Regions from separate parts of the Micromonospora yongxingensis genome, predicted to be linked through region 1. Evidence: riboswitches for the same ligand, from Rfam matches in the RefSeq annotation. Region 1 holds a riboswitch; the other holds the start of a gene.

Region 1 (8,299 bases):
GTCGAGCGGCGCGTACGAGCTGGACTCGAACGGGTTGGTGTTGTCACCGGTGGCCAGGTAGAGGTTGCCGTTGCCGTCGAAGGCCATGCTGCCGCCGGCGTGGCAGCAGGTGTTGCGCTGCGTGTCGACCCGCAGCACCTGCTTCTCGCTGGCCGGGTCGATGGTGTCGCCGGTCACCGTGAACCGGGACAGCACGTTGCGCGCGATGCCGTCGTTCGGGGCGTAGTAGAGGTAGACCCACTTGTTGGTGGCGAAGTCCGGGTCCAGCCGGATGCCGATGAGGCCGTCCTCGTTGCCGGTGAAGACGTCGAGGTCGACGGCCGTGACGGTGTTGCCGGTGTCCGGCTTGACGATCTGCACCCGGCCGTCGCGCTCGACGTAGAAGACCCGCCCGTCCGGGGCGATGTCCAGCTCCATCGGGTTGCTGGTGTTGCTGTCCAGCGTCACCTTCTCGAAGCTGGCGGTCTTCGAGGCGCCGCAGTCGGCGTCGGCCACGCCCGCGGCGGTCCGGATGCCGCCGAGCAGGTGGCTGAGGAACTCCGGCTCCGCGTACGACTCGCGGGTGTGCCCGCCACCGGTGTACCAGGAGCGACCGCCGTCGAAGTCCTGGCACCAGGCGATCGGGTGGTCGGCACCCATCGCACCGGCGCCCGGGGTGTAGCTCTTCTCGTCCAGGCTGGCCAGCACGTGCACGTCCGGCCGCGGGTTGGTCTGGTAGTTGTACCACTCGTCGAACCGGGACCAGCGGTCCGGCAGTTCGCTGGTGGAGGGGTGGGCGTGGTCCTCCACCTTGACGGTGGCCTGCTGGTTGGCCGGGTGGTTGGCGAAGTACGCGCCGACCAGGTCGCCGTACCAGGCCCAGCTGTACTCGGTGTCCGAGGCGGCGTGGATGCCGACGTAGCCGCCCCCGGCGCGTACGTAGCGCTCGAACGCCGCCTGCTGCTCGGCGTTCAGCACGTCGCCCGTGGTGGAGAGCCAGATCACGGCCTTGTACCTGGCCAGGTTGGCGTCGGTGAACGCGCCGCCGTCCTCCGAGTTGTCCACAGTGAACCCGTTGGCGGCGCCGAGTTGCTGGATGGCGGCGACGCCGGTGGGGATGGAGTCGTGCCGGAAGCCGGCGGTCTTGGAGAAGACCAGGACGGAGAAGGGTTCGTCAGCGGCGGCCCTGGGCGCCTTCGGCACCACCTGGCTGACCGGGGTCGCGGCGTGCGCGTCTCGCGGCGGCACCTGCGCGGCGGCCGGTGCCGCCTGTGCGGGTGCTCCGAACAGGGTTGTCGAGGCGAGGGCGAGGGAGATGAGGGTCGCGGTGATGGGTACTCGGGCACGACGAGATGGGGACACGCCGCCTCCTATGTCTCGGTGGACAGGGATCGCGGGGGCCGGCTCGCCGAAGACCGTCCCAGATGGAGCTGGTGCGGGTGCCGTGCCAGGGCGCCCACGCCAGCATTTTTGTCGAATCGCTGAACAAATTAATTCTGCTGGATCAATGTCCGGCAAGATGCCGGCGGGTAACGGTTCTGCAACGGCAGGCGACATTCCGAACAGGACCGCATGAAGCGCCCAGCGGATCTCGTCGCGCGTCGGGATCGAGGCCCGTCGGTCCCGCCCACCCCAGCCTTGGCAGACCGGCGGAACTGTCGTACGGTGACACGCAAGTAACCCACGGGAGCCCGGTGTACCGGGCTGAGAGGGGGGCTGACAGCCCCCGACCGTCGAACCTGATCCGGGTAATGCCGGCGCAGGGAGGAGAGTTGCCGTGCCGTCCCTTGGGCGACTGCATCTGATCACCGACACCCGACCCGGGCGGGACCCGCTCACCGTGGTCCGGGCCGCCCTCACGGCAGCCCGCGCCGACCTGGTCGTGCAGGTCCGCGTCGAGGACTCCGCCACCGACCGCGAGGCGTACGACCTGGCCCGCCGGGTGCTGGCGCTCTGCGCGCCGTACGGGGCGAACTGTCTGGTCAATGATCGGCTGCACGTGGCGTTGGCGGTGGGCGCCGCCGGCGGGCACGTCGGGGCCGACGACCTGCCGGTCGCCGCCGCCCGCCGGGTGCTCGGCCCCACCGGCGTGCTGGGAGCCACCGCCCGCGCGCCGGAGACGGCGATCGAGGCGGTCACCGCCGGAGCCAGCTACCTGGGCGTCGGGCCGTGCCACGCCACCGACACCAAGTCCGGGCTGCCCGACCCGATCGGTCCGGCAGGGGTACGCGCGGTTACCGGCGCCGTCGACGTGCCCGTCATCGCGATCGGCGGGGTGACCGCCGCCCGGGTGGCCGCGCTACGGGACGCCGGGGCGTACGGGGTGGCGGTCGTCGGCGCGGTCTCCGCTGCCGCCGACCCGGCCCGGGCCACCACCGAGCTGCTCCGGGCGCTGACGTGCTGACCGGCCGGTCCCCGTCGACGTCATCGGACGACCGGGCCCGGCCGGACGTGGCGGTGGTGGGGGCGGGGCCGATCGGCCTGGCGGTCGCCTGGCGGTGCGCCGCCCGAGGGCTGCGGGTGGTCGTGCACGATCCGGCCCCCGGCTCGGGGGCGTCGGCCGTTGCGGCCGGCATGCTCTCCCCGGTCGCCGAGGCGTACTTCGGTGAACGGCAGCTCACCGCGTTGCTGCTGGCGTCCGCAGCGCTGTGGCCGGCGTTCGCCGCCGAGCTGACCGAGGCCACCGGCGCGGAGCTCGGCTACCGGACCGACGGCACCCTGGTGGTGGGGCTCACCGGCGACGACCTGGCCGAGGCGCGGCGGCTCTGGGCGTACCAACAGGAGTTGGGCCTGCCGGTGACGCCGCTGCGTCCCACCGAGCTGCGCGACCACGAGCCGGCGCTCGCGCCCCGGGTGCGCGGTGGCGCGCTCGCGCCCACCGACCACCAGGTCGACCCCCGGTTGCTGGTGCCGGCGCTGCGCACGGCCGCCCGGCGGGCCGGCGCGGTGCTCGTGTCGCAACCCGTCCGGCACCTCGGCGAGGTGGACGCCCGGGTCACCGTGGTCGCCGCCGGCTGCGGCGCCGCCGCCCTCACCGGCCTGCCCGTGCGGCCCGTGAAGGGTCAGATCCTCCGGCTGCGGGCGCCCGGCGGCGTCGCGCCGGGCTTCCGGCACGTGATCCGGGGGTACGCCGACGGCGAGCCCGTCTACCTGGTGCCCCGCGCCGACGGGGAGGTGGTGCTCGGCGCGACGGTCGAGGAACGGTCGGACACCACCGTCACCGCCGGTGCCGTGCAGCGGCTGCTCCGCGCGGGCGTCGACCTGCTCCCGGAGCTGGCGGAGTACGACCTGGTCGAGGCGGTCGCCGGGCTGCGCCCGGGCACCCCGGACAACGCGCCCATCCTCGGGCCGCTGCCCGGCCGGCCGGACGTGCTGGCCGCCACCGGACACCACCGGCACGGCATCGTGCTCACCCCGGTCACCGCCGACCTGATCGCCGACCTGGTGACCACCGGCGTGCCCGATCCGCTGCTCGCGCCCTTCCGGCCCGACCGGTTCGGCAGCGACGCCCCGGCTTCCGTCGGCGCGGCCGGTTCCGGTGCGCCGGCCGGGGCCGACGGGCCCGATTCGACGATGGAGGAGGACCGGTGGAGCTGACGGTGAACGGGGCCGGGCGCAACGTCCCGGGTGGCGCTTCGGTGGCCGACCTCGTCCGCGACATCACCCCCGAGCAGCGCGGGGTGGCGGTCGCGGTCAACGGCGAGGTGGTGCCCCGGGCTGGCTGGCCGGCCACGGTGCTGCGCGACGGTGACCGTGTCGAGGTGCTCACCGCCGCGCAGGGCGGGTGAGCGGGATGCCGTTCGAGCTGGGTGGGGCGACGTTCACCTCGCGGCTGATCCTCGGCACCGGCGGCGCCGCGAACCTGCACGTGCTGGAGCAGGCGATCCGCGCGTCGGGCACCGAACTGGTCACTCTGGCGCTGCGCCGCGTCGACACCGCCCCCGGGTCCGCGGGCGGGCTGCTGGAACTGCTGGACGGGTGCGGGGTACGCCTGCTGCCGAACACCGCCGGCTGCCACACCGCCACCGAGGCGGTGAAGGTGGCCCGGCTCGCCAGGGACGCGTTCGACACCGACTGGGTCAAGCTGGAGGTGATCGGCGACGAGCGGACGCTGCTGCCCGACGGGGTGGAACTGCTCCGCGCCGCCGAGGAGCTGGTCGCCGACGGCTTCACGGTGCTGCCGTACACCAGCGACGACCCCGTGCTCGCGCGCCGGCTGGCCGACGTGGGCTGTGCCGCCGTGATGCCGGCCGGCGCGCCGATCGGCTCGGGACTCGGCATCGGCAACCCGCACCACATTCGACTGATCCGGCAGGCCGTGGACGTGCCGGTGATCCTCGACGCCGGCATCGGCACCGCCTCGGACGCGGCCCTGGCCATGGAGTTGGGCTGCGACGCGGTGCTGCTGGCCAGCGCGGTCACCCGGGCCGCCGACCCGGTGGCGATGGCGACCGCCATGCGGTACGCCGTCGAGGCCGGCCGCCTGGCCGCCGGCGCCGGCCGCATCGCCCGCCGCTTCCACGCCCTCCCCTCCACCCCAGACGAGGGAAGACCCGACCTGTGACCCCGACCCCTGCGCCGCCGGCCCGTCGTTCCCGCACCCTGCCGTCGGGCGTCGTGGTGCTGACGGATCGGCTGCTGACGAAAGGGCCGCTTGATCGGGTCGTGGCGAGGGCTGTGGCCGGGGGAGTGCGTTGGGTGGTGCTGCGGGAGAAGGACCTGCCCCGCGCCGAACGCGCCGCCCTCGCGGCCGACCTGCGCGCGATCCTCACCGAGGTCGGCGGAACCCTGATCGTGGCCGGCCCCGACCCGCTCGGCGGCGACGCCGTCCACCTCCCGGCCGCCGGCCCGTACCCGCCACCGACCCACACACTGGTCGGCCGCTCCTGCCACAACGAAGCCGAGCTGCACCGACTCACCACCGAGCACTACGCCACCCTCTCTCCCGTCTATCCGACCAGGACGAAGCCCGGCTACGGCCCACCCCTCGGACCCGACGGACTGCACAAGCTAATCGGGGCCAGCGGCGTGCCCATCCTCGCGCTCGGCGGCATCGAAACCCCGGCCCACATCGCCGCCTGCGTCGAGGCAGGAGCCGTCGGAGTGGCAGTGCTCGGCGCAGTCATGCGAGCCGCAGACCCCACCGAAACAGCCGCCACCCTGACCGAAGCCTTCCAAGAGGCGGTCACCCCTGAGCCCGCCAAAACCGGCGCGGAGGCACCCAGGTCCCCACGAACGGGGCTGCGGCCGACCGTGCCCACGCAGGGATCAAGCCTGACCGCCCGGAGTGGGCACGGTCGGCCGCAGCCCTCAACCGCAACCGCAGACGGTCGGCCGCAGCCCTCAACCGCAACCAAAGAGGCAGGATGACACCGCGCACAGTGCTCACCATCGCCGGCTCAGACTCCGGCGGCGGCGCGGGCATCCAGGCCGACCTCAAGGTGTTCGCGGCGCTCGGCGCGTACGGCACCAGCGTCCTCACCGCCGTCACCGCGCAGAACACCCGGGGCGTGGACGCCGTCCTGCCACTGCCCCCGCGCACGGTCACCGATCAGTTGGACAGCGTGCTCGCCGACTTCACGGTCCGCGCGGTCAAGACGGGGATGCTCGGCACCCCCGCCGTCGCTGACGCGGTGGCCGAGGCCGCCCGGGACGGCCGGCTGCCCCAGCTCGTCGTCGACCCGGTGCTGGTCGCCACCAGTGGTCACCGGCTCGGCGTGGTCGGTGCGGTCGAGCGGCTGCTCCCGTACGCCAGGGTGGCGACACCGAACTGTGCGGAGGCCGCGGCCATCACCGGACGCCCGGTGGACGACGTGGCCGCGATGGTCGCGGCCGCCGAGGCGCTCGCGGCCGGCGGCCCGGAGCACGTGGTCGTCACCGGCGGTGACCTGGACGGGGGAGAGGCGGTCGACGTCCTGCACGGCGGCGGCGTCACCACCCTGCTGCGCGCCCCTCGCGTCGACACCCGGCACACCCACGGCACCGGGTGCTCGTTCTCGGCGGCGATCGCCGTGCGGCTCGCGCTGGGCGACGAGGTGCCGGCGGCGGTCGGGGCCGCCAAGGAGTACGTGCTCCGTGCGCTGACCGGCGCGCGGGGTTGGGAGCTGGGCGAGGGCCGCGGGCCGCTGGATCACTTCGGCTGGTCCGCTTGATCACCAGGGAGGCTGTCATGCAGGCACGAGGCAAGGTGTACGTCGAGGGGTCCCGCCCGGATGTCCGGGTGCCGTTCGCCGAGGTGACGCTGACCGGGGACCATCCGCCGGTGCGGCTCTACGACACGTCCGGTCCCGGCTCCGACCCGGAGGTGGGGCTGCCGCCGCTGCGCGGGCCGTGGATCGCCGAGCGGGGTGACGTCGCGCCGGTGCGGGGCGCTGGCACGCCGCTGGCCGGGGCTGCCGGGCGTCGCCCGACCCAGCTCGCGTACGCGCGGGCCGGTGTGGTGACGCCGGAGATGGAGTTCGTGGCGATCAGGGAGAACGTCGACCCGGAGCTCGTCCGGTCGGAGATCGCCGCCGGTCGGGCGGTGCTGCCACTCAACGTGAACCACCCCGAGTGTGAGCCGGCCATCATCGGCAAGGCGTTCCTGGTCAAGGTGAACGCCAACATCGGTACCTCGGCGGTCAGCTCGTCGGTCGCCGAGGAGGTGGAGAAGCTGACCTGGGCCACCCGCTGGGGCGCGGACACCGTCATGGACCTGTCGACGGGCAGGCGCATCCACGAGACCCGTGAGGCGATCGTGCGGAACTCGCCGGTGCCCATCGGGACGGTGCCGATCTACCAGGCCCTCGAGAAGGTCGGCGGCGACCCGGTGAAGCTCAGCTGGGAGGTGTTCCGGGACACCGTGGTCGAGCAGGCCGAGCAGGGCGTGGACTACATGACGGTGCACGCCGGGGTGCTGCTGCCGTACGTGCCACTGGCCGTGGACCGGGTGACCGGCATCGTGTCCCGAGGCGGCTCCATCATGGCGGCGTGGTGCCTGGCGCACCACGAGGAGAACTTCCTCTACACGAACTTCGCCGAGCTGTGCGAGATCCTGGCCCGCTACGACGTGACCTTCTCCCTCGGTGACGGGCTGCGGCCCGGCTCGATCGCCGACGCCAACGACGAGGCGCAGTTCGCCGAGCTGCGTACTCTCGGCGAGCTGACCACGGTCGCCTGGGAGCACGACGTGCAGGTGATGATCGAGGGTCCGGGGCACGTGCCCATGCACAAGATCAAGGAGAACGTGGACCTGCAGCAGGAGTGGTGCCACGAGGCGCCGTTCTACACGCTCGGCCCGCTGACCACCGACATCGCGCCCGCGTACGACCACATCACCTCGGCCATCGGCGCCGCGATGATCGGCATGTTCGGCACCGCCATGCTCTGCTACGTCACCCCGAAGGAGCACCTGGGCCTGCCGGACCGGGACGACGTGAAGGCGGGCGTGATCGCCTACAAGATCGCGGCGCACGCGGCGGACCTGGCCAAGGGGCATCCCGGCGCGCAGGACTGGGATGACGCGCTGTCGAAGGCGCGGTTCGAGTTCCGCTGGGAGGACCAGTTCAACCTGTCGCTGGACCCGGAGACCGCGCGCTCGTACCACGACGCGACGCTGCCCGCCGAGCCGGCGAAGACAGCGCACTTCTGCTCGATGTGCGGCCCGAAGTTCTGCTCCATGAAGATCACCCAGGAGCTCAAGGAGTACGCGGCCCGCGGCATGAAGGACAAGTCGGAGGAGTTCGTCTCCGGTGGCGGACGGGTCTACCTGCCGCTGGCCTGACCACCCACCCGGTGTGCCGGCCCGCTGGAACAGGCGGCGGGCCGGCACACCGGTGCGGCGGTCGGTGGACGCGTCAGTCGCGGTGGTGGCGACCGGTGGAGCGCAGCGAGCGGCGGCCGTTCTCCTGCTCGGGCTCGTTGTCCGCCACCGGCTTGCCGAGGCCGGCGACCCAGTCGACGAATTCCTCGTCCTGCGCGGGCAGCGCCTCCGGCGTGTCCGACGGCGTCGCGCTCTCCTCCTCGGTGCGGGACCGGTTGCGGCGGAACAGTCCGCCGAGCCGTCCTCGCCGCGCGGGCTGGTCGGCGTCGCCCCGGGGCGTCGGCGCGGCCGGTCCGGCGTCGGTGCTCGCCGCGTCGCCGGTGTCGCTGGCGGCCTCGGACGGGCCGGTCTGCTCCGGCGCCACCGGAGACGCCGACGTCGGGGTGGTCGGTCCCGTGGGGGTGCCGGGGTCGGAAGCCTCGGCTGCCCGGTCCGACATGCCGGTGGCGCGTCGCCACCGGGCGGCTGCCCGGTCCGACGCGCTGCGACGGCCGGCTGGAGTGGCGGGACCCGCCGGTG
Region 2 (8,299 bases), on a different contig from region 1:
CTCGGGCACCCTCCACACCCCCTCCTTCAGCTTCGGCCACCTCCGCGTCGGCTGATTCGACGAGTGCCGTGCCCGGCGGTTCGTGGCACGCTGTCCCGCGTGAAGATCTACGCCGATCGCTTTCCGACCGCCATCCGCCAGTTGCTCACCGACCTGCTCGTCGTCGCCTGGGTGTACGTCGCGATCCGCGGCGCGCTGTGGCTGCACGACCTGGTGCAGAAGCTCGCCGTACCCGGGCAGAAGCTGGAGGGTGCCGGCAGCGGGCTCGCCGACAACCTGGGCGACGCCGGCAGCAAGGTCGGTCGTGTGCCGCTGGTCGGCGACGAGCTGACCGCGCCCTTCCAGCGAGCCGCCGACGCCGCCCGGTCGCTCGCCGACGCGGGCCGTGACCAGCAGCAACTGGTCGACCAGCTCGCCCTCGCCCTCGCCATCGCGGTGCTGATCTTCCCGCTCGGTCTGGTGCTGTTCGGTTGGCTGCCACTGCGGGTCCGTTGGATGCGCCGGGCCTCCTCGGCCGCGAAGCTGGCCGCCGGGCCGGCCGGCCGGGACCTGCTCGCCCTGCGCGCGTTGGCCACCCAGCCGCTGGGCCGGTTGACCCGGATCGCACCCGACGTGGCGGAGGCGTGGCGGCGCGGCGACGACGACACGGTTGACGCGCTCGCCGCACTCGAGCTGCGTCAGCTCGGCCTGCGTGCCAGGAACCGCCAGGTGGACCGTTAAGGTCGTCGGCGTGTTCTACTTCCTGATCGTCATCGCCGTCCTGCTGCTCGGCTACGCCGCGGTCCTGGTCTCCTTCGTCCGCCGGGGCAGGAAGATCCCACCGGCGGCGTACCTGGCCCTGGCGGGGCTCAACGGCCTGATCCTGGCGGCGGTGCTGGCCTGGGCGGTCGCCCGCTGACCGTCCGGCGGGGTGCACGCCGGGCGGCACCGGTCACGGCTTCGGCGGGATGCGGCGTCGGACATCCTCGGCGGTGGACGGGCCGGGCGACCAGCGGGCCACCCAGGGCAGCTCGTCCGACGGGGTGATGACGCCGTCCTCCAGGCCGGCGTAGCGGCCGGCGAGAATCCGTTTCGCCGCGGCCGTGTCGACCGAGTCGGTGTTGTCCCAGAGGGCACCGAACAGCGCATCCACCCGCACCCGGGCCTGCCGGCAGAAGAGGTCGGCGAGTTCGACGTTCTCCGGTCGGCTGTCCCGTTCGGCGAAGGCCCGGACGCAGACCGCCGACATCGCGAACAGCTCGGCGCCGATGTCCACCACCCGGCCGAGGAACGCCTGCTTGCGCTCCATCTTTCCCTGCCAGCGGGACATCGCGTAGAAGGTCGAGCGCGCCAGCTTGCGCGATGACCGCTCCACCTGCCGCAGGTGCGCGGCCAGCGGCCCGAACTCGGCGTACGCCGAAGGGCTCTGCCCCCTGCCCACCGCGAGGGTGGGCAGCCACCTCGCGTAGAAGGCGCCGGCCCGGGCACCAGCGCGGGCCTTGCGGCCGAGCCCCGCCTCCGGGTCGATGATGTCGCCGGCCACCGACAGGTGGGCGTCGACCGCCTCCCGGGCGATCAACAGGTGCATGATCTCGGTGGAGCCCTCGAAGATCCGGTTGATCCGCAGGTCGCGCAGCATCTGCTCGACGGCGGCCGGGCGTTCGCCGCGGGCGGCCAGCGAGTCGGCCGTCTCGTAGCCGCGCCCACCCCGGATCTGGATCAGCTCGTCGGCGATCTTCCAGGCCATCTCGCTGGCGTAGAGCTTGACCAGCGCCGCCTCGATCCGGATGTCGTTGCGGTCGTCGTCGGCGAGCAGGCAGCACAGGTCGAGCATGGTCTCCATGCCGTACGTCGTCGCCGCGATGAAGGAGAGCTTCTGGGCGACGGCCTCGTGCTCGCCGACCGGTCGGCCCCACTGGACCCGGTCGGCGGACCACTCGCGGGCCACGTTCAGCGCCCACTTGCCGGCGCCCACGCACATCGCGGGCAGTGAGAGCCGGCCGGTGTTGAGGGTGGTCAGGGCGATCTTCAGCCCCTTGCCCTCGCCGCCGATGACGTTCTCGGCCGGCACGAACACGTCGTGGAACCGGGTGAGGCTGTTTTCCAGGCCGCGCAGGCCGACGAACTCGTTGCGCCGCTCCACGGTGATGCCGGCGCTGTCACCGTCCACCACGAACGCCGTGATGCCGCCGCGCCGACCTTCGGCGGCCGGCACCCGGGCCATCACCACCAGCAGGGTGGCCACGATGCCGTTGGTGGCCCAGAGCTTCACCCCGTTGAGGCGGTAGCCGGTGCCGTCGCCGGTCGGCTCGGCGGTGGTGGCCAGCCGGGCCGGGTCGGAGCCGACATCCGGCTCGGTGAGCAGGAACGCCGAGACCTCACCGGCGGCGAGCCGGGGCAGGAACCGTTGCTTCTGCTCGGCGGTGCCGAACATCTTCAGCGGCTGCGGCACCCCGATCGACTGGTGGGCCGAGAGCAGCGCGCCGATCGCCGGGCTGACCGAGCCGGCCAGCATCAGCGCCCGGCAGTAGTGCAGGTTGCTCAGCCCGAGACCGCCGTACTTCCGGTCGATCTTCATGCCGAACGCGCCGAGGTCGGCCAGCCCGTGGAACACCGCGTCCGGAATGGACCCGGCCCGCTCGATGGCCTGGCCGTCCACCTCGGACGTCAGGAAGGCGCGGAACCGGCCGAGGAAGTCCTCGGCGCGGGCAACGTCGGCCGGGTCGGAGCGAGGCCACGGATCGATCAGGTCGAGCCGGAACCGGCCGAGGAACAACTCCTTGCCGAAGCTGGGCCGGTCCCAGGCGGACTCCCGGGCGGCCTCGGCGACCTGCCGGGCCTCCTTCTCGGAGACCTGCCCGGCCTCGGCCGACAACGGCGCCGCGGCGCCCGCGGTGCTGGGGGTGGTGCCGGAGTCGGGGCCGTCCGGTGCAGGTCGGTTGTTCTGCGTCGTGGTCACGGCTGCCCCCTCGAAGATCGGTGCGGCTGCGTCGACGTGCGCGACTACCGTCACGCTACCCCCGGGTGTTACCCAGGGGTAGCGGTCCGTGAAGATCGAGTTCCATCGCTCTGGCGGCGTCAGTCGCCGAGGGTCCGTGGGTCGTCGTCCTCGTCGTCGATGTCGTCCTCACCCCAGCTGCGCCGGGCGAACGGCAGGAGGACCCAGAAGCCGAGGAACCAGAGCCCGGTCAGCCCACTCAGCACGAACGCGATCGGCCGGTCCAGCACGAAGTCGGTGATCAGCAGCACCGCGCTGACCATCGAGATGAGCATGAAGGCGAGCCCGCCGCTGGCCATCCGGTGCGCGAACCGGACCAGCTCCGGCTTGCGCCCCTGCCGGAACAGCGCCCGGTGGAACGCCACCGGCGAGATGATCAACGCGGTGGCGGCGGCCGCGGCGAGCAGGGCGACGATGTAGACGTCCCGCTGGAACTCGGTGGTCTCGCCGAACCCGTTGCTGAACGGCAGCGTGAGCAGGAAGGCGAAGAGGATCTGTACGCCGGTCTGGGCGACCCGCAACTCCTGCAACAGGTCGGCGAAGTTGCGCTGCCAACGCTGCTTCTCGGTCTCCTTCGACACGCGCTACCTCCGGTCAGACGGTACTGCCGGCGGTCCTGGCCGCCGGCAGCAACGCCAATGCCCCACCCGGCCGAGCGCGAAACAGGTTCACGACACCGGCCGGTCCGAGCGGTGACTCAGGAGCCACGCCGGATGCGGCCCGCGTACCGGGCCTCCAGCGCCGCGTTGTGCTCGTCGCCGTCCGGGATGTTCGCCGACAGGTAGACCGGGGGTCGCTCCCCCGCCGCCAACAACCGGGCCACCACCTCCACGGTGACCTGCTGCGCCAACAGCGCCGCGGTGATCGAGGAGACCGCGCCGACGGCGCCACCACGGGGCAACGGCAGCGTCGCGTCGCCGTACGGCGCACCGTTGTCGAGCACCACGTCGGCGAGGTCGGCCAGCTTGCGCCCCGACGGATGCCGGGAGGTCATCCGGCCGGAGTGCTGTGCGGAGGTGATCGCGACCAGCCCGTGGCCGTGCTGCTTGACCAGCGTGGCGAACTCCACCATCGCTCCGTTGACCCCGGAGTTCGAGGCGAGCACGAAGACGTCGGAGGGCCGGACCGGAGCCAGCTCGTAGAGCCGGTGCGCCACCGCCGGATCCCGTTCCAGCAGCGGGCCGAGCCGGTCGGCCGGCTCCCCGCCGAGCAGCACCAGGTCGCGCAGGGCGATCCGGTTGGTCGGCACGAGGCCACCCGCCCTGCCGGCGATCTCCATGGCGAGGGCCTCCGAGTGCCCGGTGCCGAAGGCGTGCACCACCCCGTCGGCACGGACGGCGTCGGCGATCAGGTCGGCGGCCCGCCCCACCGCCTCCCGCTGGCTGGCGGCCACCCGGCCGATCGTCTCGGTCACCACGGCCAGGTATTCCTCGGCGCTCACCGTCATGCGTCCTCCGTTGTCCGGTTGCGGGCCAGCCATTGCACCGCGAAGTCGACCGCCGCCCGCTGGCGCATCAACCTGCCGGTCGCGACGCCGACCGGTCCGGCACGGACCGCACCGGTGGCGTCCAGGTCCCGGCCCAACGCGACGAAGTCGGTCGCGTCGAGCCGTACGTCCTGCCACCACACCCAGTCGCGGCCACCGTCGGCGGTGCGCACCGCCGCCCCGACCCGCTCCCGGGGCGGGCCCGGCCGGCGGTACTCGGCCAGGTGCAGTGAGGTGTTCACCCCGTGGTCCACGCCGAGGAGCAGCACGTCGGCGTCCAGCTCGTAGAGCCGTGCCAGCGGAGAGCCCTCACCGAGCATGTCGGCCCTGGCGTGCCCGCCCACCACCTGTTCGGCGGCCGGCCCGAGCGCGGCGAACGACACCTGCGGATGCGAGCTGCGCAGCGCGCCGGGCCAGCAGCGGATCGTCTCGGCGAACACCCCCATGCACCGGCTCGGCGTGACCGCCGGGTCGAAACCGGGCATCTCCGCGCGGATCAGCGGCCACCAGTCCACCGGTACCGGCGGGTTGCGCCACTCGGCGGGGTCGCTGTTGTCCGGCGTGTGGGTGGGCACCACGATCGTGCCGTCCGGGCCGAGGACGTCGCGCAGGGCGAGCGCCACCGCCTGCGGCCCGCCGCACACGTAGCCCAGCGAGCGCAGCCCGGCGTGCACCAGCAGCGTCGCCCCTGGGCGTACGCCCAGCAGCCGAAGCTGCGCGGCGAGTGTCCGTCGGGTGCCCGGCGCGCTGGCGTCCGTCGTCACGGTGGTCCTCCTCGTTGCGTGGCGCGGCTCAGGCCGAGCCGGCGACCCGGGCCAGGATCGCCTCGGCCAGCGGGCCGGGCGCGGCGTCCGGAATCCAGTGACTCACCCCGGGCAGCTGGATGAAGCGGTAATCGCCGGTGACGTTCTCAGCGCACGCCTCGGCGGCGGTCCGGCCGATGGCGATGTCGCGGTCACTCCAGACGTACGTGGTCGGCACCGCGACCGGGCCGACGGCGGCCAGGTCGGCGCGGGACATCGCCCGGTACCAGTTCAGGGCGGCGGTGAGCGCGCCCGGCTCGCGCATCGGGTCCGCGTAGCGGTCCACCCGGGTCGCGTCGCCCACCCCGCCGAGGAGCTTGCGCAGCGCGGTCGCGTTCCACGCCAGCAGCATCTTCTCGGCCTTCTCCTCCTTGCGGAACAGCGCGATGTACGACGAGCGGGCCTTCTGCTGCCCGTCGTTGGCGAGCGCGTGCGCCATGGCCGCCGGATGGGGTACGGACACCGCGGTCAGCGTGCGGACCCGCTCGGGGTGCACGGCGGCCACCGCCCAGGCCACGACGGCGCCCCAGTCGTGGCCGACCAGGTGGACGGCGTCCAGGCCGAGCGCGTCGAGCACGGCCACCACGTCGGCGACCAGCTCGGGGATCCGGTACTCGGCGACCGCCGCCGGCCGGGCGCCGGGAGAGTAGCCGCGCTGGTCGAGCGCGTACGTGGCCAGCCCGGCGGTGTGCAGCGTCGGGACGACCTCGTCCCACTCCCCGGAGTGCTGGGGGAAGCCGTGTAGCAGCAGGACGGGCGCCCCGCCCGACGGACCACCGGTGTGTACCTCGAACGTGAGACCTCGCGCGTCGACCCGCATGATCGTCAGACTACCCAGCGCAGCGCCGGCTGACCGTACGCCAAGGTGGCGGTCGCCCTGCTGGGCCGGTGACCCTGCACGGTGCTAGCGTCAGCGAGACAACTTCACATCCGACAGGGGAGCGCACAGCGCTGAGAGTGCGGGCACGCCCGCAGACCCTCGAACCTGATCTGGGTAATGCCAGCGCAGGGAGTTCGGTCGACCTCCAGCCGCGCCGCCGTCCGGTGCCAACCGGGCGTGCGGCGTGCGTCTTCTCCTGGTTCGCACTCTGGACTGGGAGCATCCACATGAACCACAGCGACACCAACCGCTGGCGCACCATCGACATCGTGGTCGCCTCGGTGATCGCGGTCGCCTTCGGCGTCATCTTCTGGGCCTGGGGCCTGGTCTGGAGCGCCACCGAGGGTGCGTTCGCCTTCTTCCCGCCGGCGCAGACCGTGCTCTACGGTGTCTGGCTGATGCCGGCCGTGCTCGGTGGGCTGGTCATCCGCAAGCCCGGCGCCGCGCTCTACTGCGAGACGGTGGCCGCGGTCCTCTCCGCCCTGTTGGGCAGCCAGTGGGCCGGCACGGTGATCCCGCAGGGCATCGTGCAGGGCATCGGCGCCGAGCTGGCCTTCGCGGCCTTCCGGTACCGGTCGTTCCGGCTGCCGACCGCGGTGCTCGCCGGCGCGCTGACCGGGCTCAGCGCCGCGCTGTTCGACTTCTTCGTCTGGAACGTCGACTACGCGCTCGGCGACTACCGCATCCCGTACGCGCTGCTCACCATCGTCAGCGCCACGCTCATCGCCGGCGCCGGCGGTTGGCTGCTCACCCGCGCCCTGGCCAACACCGGCGTCCTCGACCGCTTCCCGGTAGGCCGCGAACGCGCGGCCATCTAACCCCACCCCACACCCCCCACCCCCACCCCCTTCGTTGATCAAGAGGTTTGCGTCAACGAAGGGCGGCCAACTGACGCAGACCTCTTGATCAACGACCGGAACACGGGCGGCCGGCACGGGAGGGAGGGGTGGGGGTTGGTGAGCGGGGTACTGCTGCGGGGGTTTGGGTGGCGGCACGCCGGGCGGCGGGCCTGGGCGGTACGCGGTGTGGACCTGCGGGTCGAGGCGGGCGAGCGGGTGTTGCTGCTGGGGCCGTCGGGGGCTGGCAAGAGCACCCTGCTGAGCGCGCTGGCCGGGCTGCTGCCGGAGGACTCCGGCGAGCAGGAGGGCACCGTCGAGATCGACGGCCTCGACCCCCGCAAGGCGCGGGAACGCGTCGGCATCGTCTTCCAGGACCCGGAGACCCAGCTGGTGATGGCCCGCTGCGGCGACGACGTCGCGTTCGGGCTGGAGAACCGGGGGGTACCGGCCGGTGAGATCTGGCCCCGGGTGGACGAGGCGCTGCACCGGGTCGGCTTCCCGTACTCCCGGGAACGGAACACCGCCGCGCTCTCCGGCGGCGAGCAGCAACGCCTCGCCCTCGCCGGTGCGCTGGCGCTGCGCCCCGGCCTTCTGCTGCTCGACGAGCCCACCGCCAACCTCGACCCTGCCGGCGCCACCCTGGTCCGGCGCGCGGTGGCCGGCGCGTTGGACGCCGACACCACGCTGATCCTGGTCGAGCACCGGGTCGCCGAGGCGCTGCCGCTGGTCGACCGGGTCGTCGTTCTGGAGCCCGGCGGCGGGGTCCGCGCGGACGGCCCGCCCGGGAAGGTCTTCGCCACGCACGGGGCCGCGCTCGCCGCCGAGGGCGTCTGGGTGCCTGGTCACCCCATCGCGCCCCGGCCGGCGACCACCACCCCGGGGGAGTTGTTGCTCACCGCCGAGGGGCTCGGCCTGCCGCCCCGGCTGGGCGCCACCGACCTGGCGGTACGCGCCGGGGAGGCGCTCGCCGTACGCGGACCCAACGGGGCCGGCAAGTCGACCCTGGCTCTGCTGCTGGGCGGGCTGCTCCGGCCGGGCACGGGGCGGGTCACCGCGTCCGCCGAGCTGGCCGGGGCGGATCGGCGCACTCCCCCGCACCGGTGGCGGGCACCCGCGCTCGCCCGGCGGATCGGGTCGGTCTTCCAGGATCCGGAGCACCAGTTCGTCACCAGCACCGTCTTCGACGAGTTGGCCCTCGGCCCGCGCCGGACCGGCCAGCCGGAGGCGGCGGTCAACGACACCGTGGCCGGGCTGCTGGACCGGCTGCGGCTGGACCGGCTCGCCGCCGCCAACCCGTACACCCTCTCCGGTGGC

The links. A riboswitch is a leader RNA that binds a small molecule or an ion and turns the genes downstream of it on or off. The one in region 1 is predicted to bind thiamine pyrophosphate.
Region 2: linked by a shared signal. The riboswitch ahead of ACTWLT_RS24600 (ECF transporter S component) and the one ahead of thiE (thiamine phosphate synthase) in region 1 are both predicted to bind thiamine pyrophosphate.

Annotation. Positions count from the first base shown of each region.
Region 1 is NZ_JBQXEO010000001.1:562,063-570,361, forward strand. It holds gene ACTWLT_RS02740 (ThuA domain-containing protein) at 1-1,341, opposite strand, end outside; TPP riboswitch at 1,653-1,762, shown strand; gene thiE (thiamine phosphate synthase) at 1,757-2,383, shown strand; gene thiO (glycine oxidase ThiO) at 2,377-3,576, shown strand; gene thiS (sulfur carrier protein ThiS) at 3,567-3,767, shown strand; gene ACTWLT_RS02760 (thiazole synthase) at 3,764-4,543, shown strand; gene ACTWLT_RS02765 (thiamine phosphate synthase) at 4,540-5,349, shown strand; gene thiD (bifunctional hydroxymethylpyrimidine kinase/phosphomethylpyrimidine kinase) at 5,346-6,131, shown strand; gene thiC (phosphomethylpyrimidine synthase ThiC) at 6,149-7,741, shown strand; gene ACTWLT_RS02780 (hypothetical protein) at 7,815-8,299, opposite strand, start outside.
Region 2 is NZ_JBQXEO010000023.1:91,776-100,074, reverse strand. It holds gene ACTWLT_RS24635 (hypothetical protein) at 100-720, shown strand; gene ACTWLT_RS24630 (hypothetical protein) at 731-898, shown strand; gene ACTWLT_RS24625 (acyl-CoA dehydrogenase family protein) at 932-2,938, opposite strand; gene ACTWLT_RS24620 (DUF6328 family protein) at 3,058-3,558, opposite strand; gene ACTWLT_RS24615 (sugar isomerase domain-containing protein) at 3,675-4,424, opposite strand; gene ACTWLT_RS24610 (AAC(3) family N-acetyltransferase) at 4,421-5,227, opposite strand; gene ACTWLT_RS24605 (alpha/beta fold hydrolase) at 5,256-6,086, opposite strand; TPP riboswitch at 6,192-6,296, shown strand; gene ACTWLT_RS24600 (ECF transporter S component) at 6,374-6,964, shown strand; gene ACTWLT_RS24595 (ABC transporter ATP-binding protein) at 7,103-8,299, shown strand, end outside.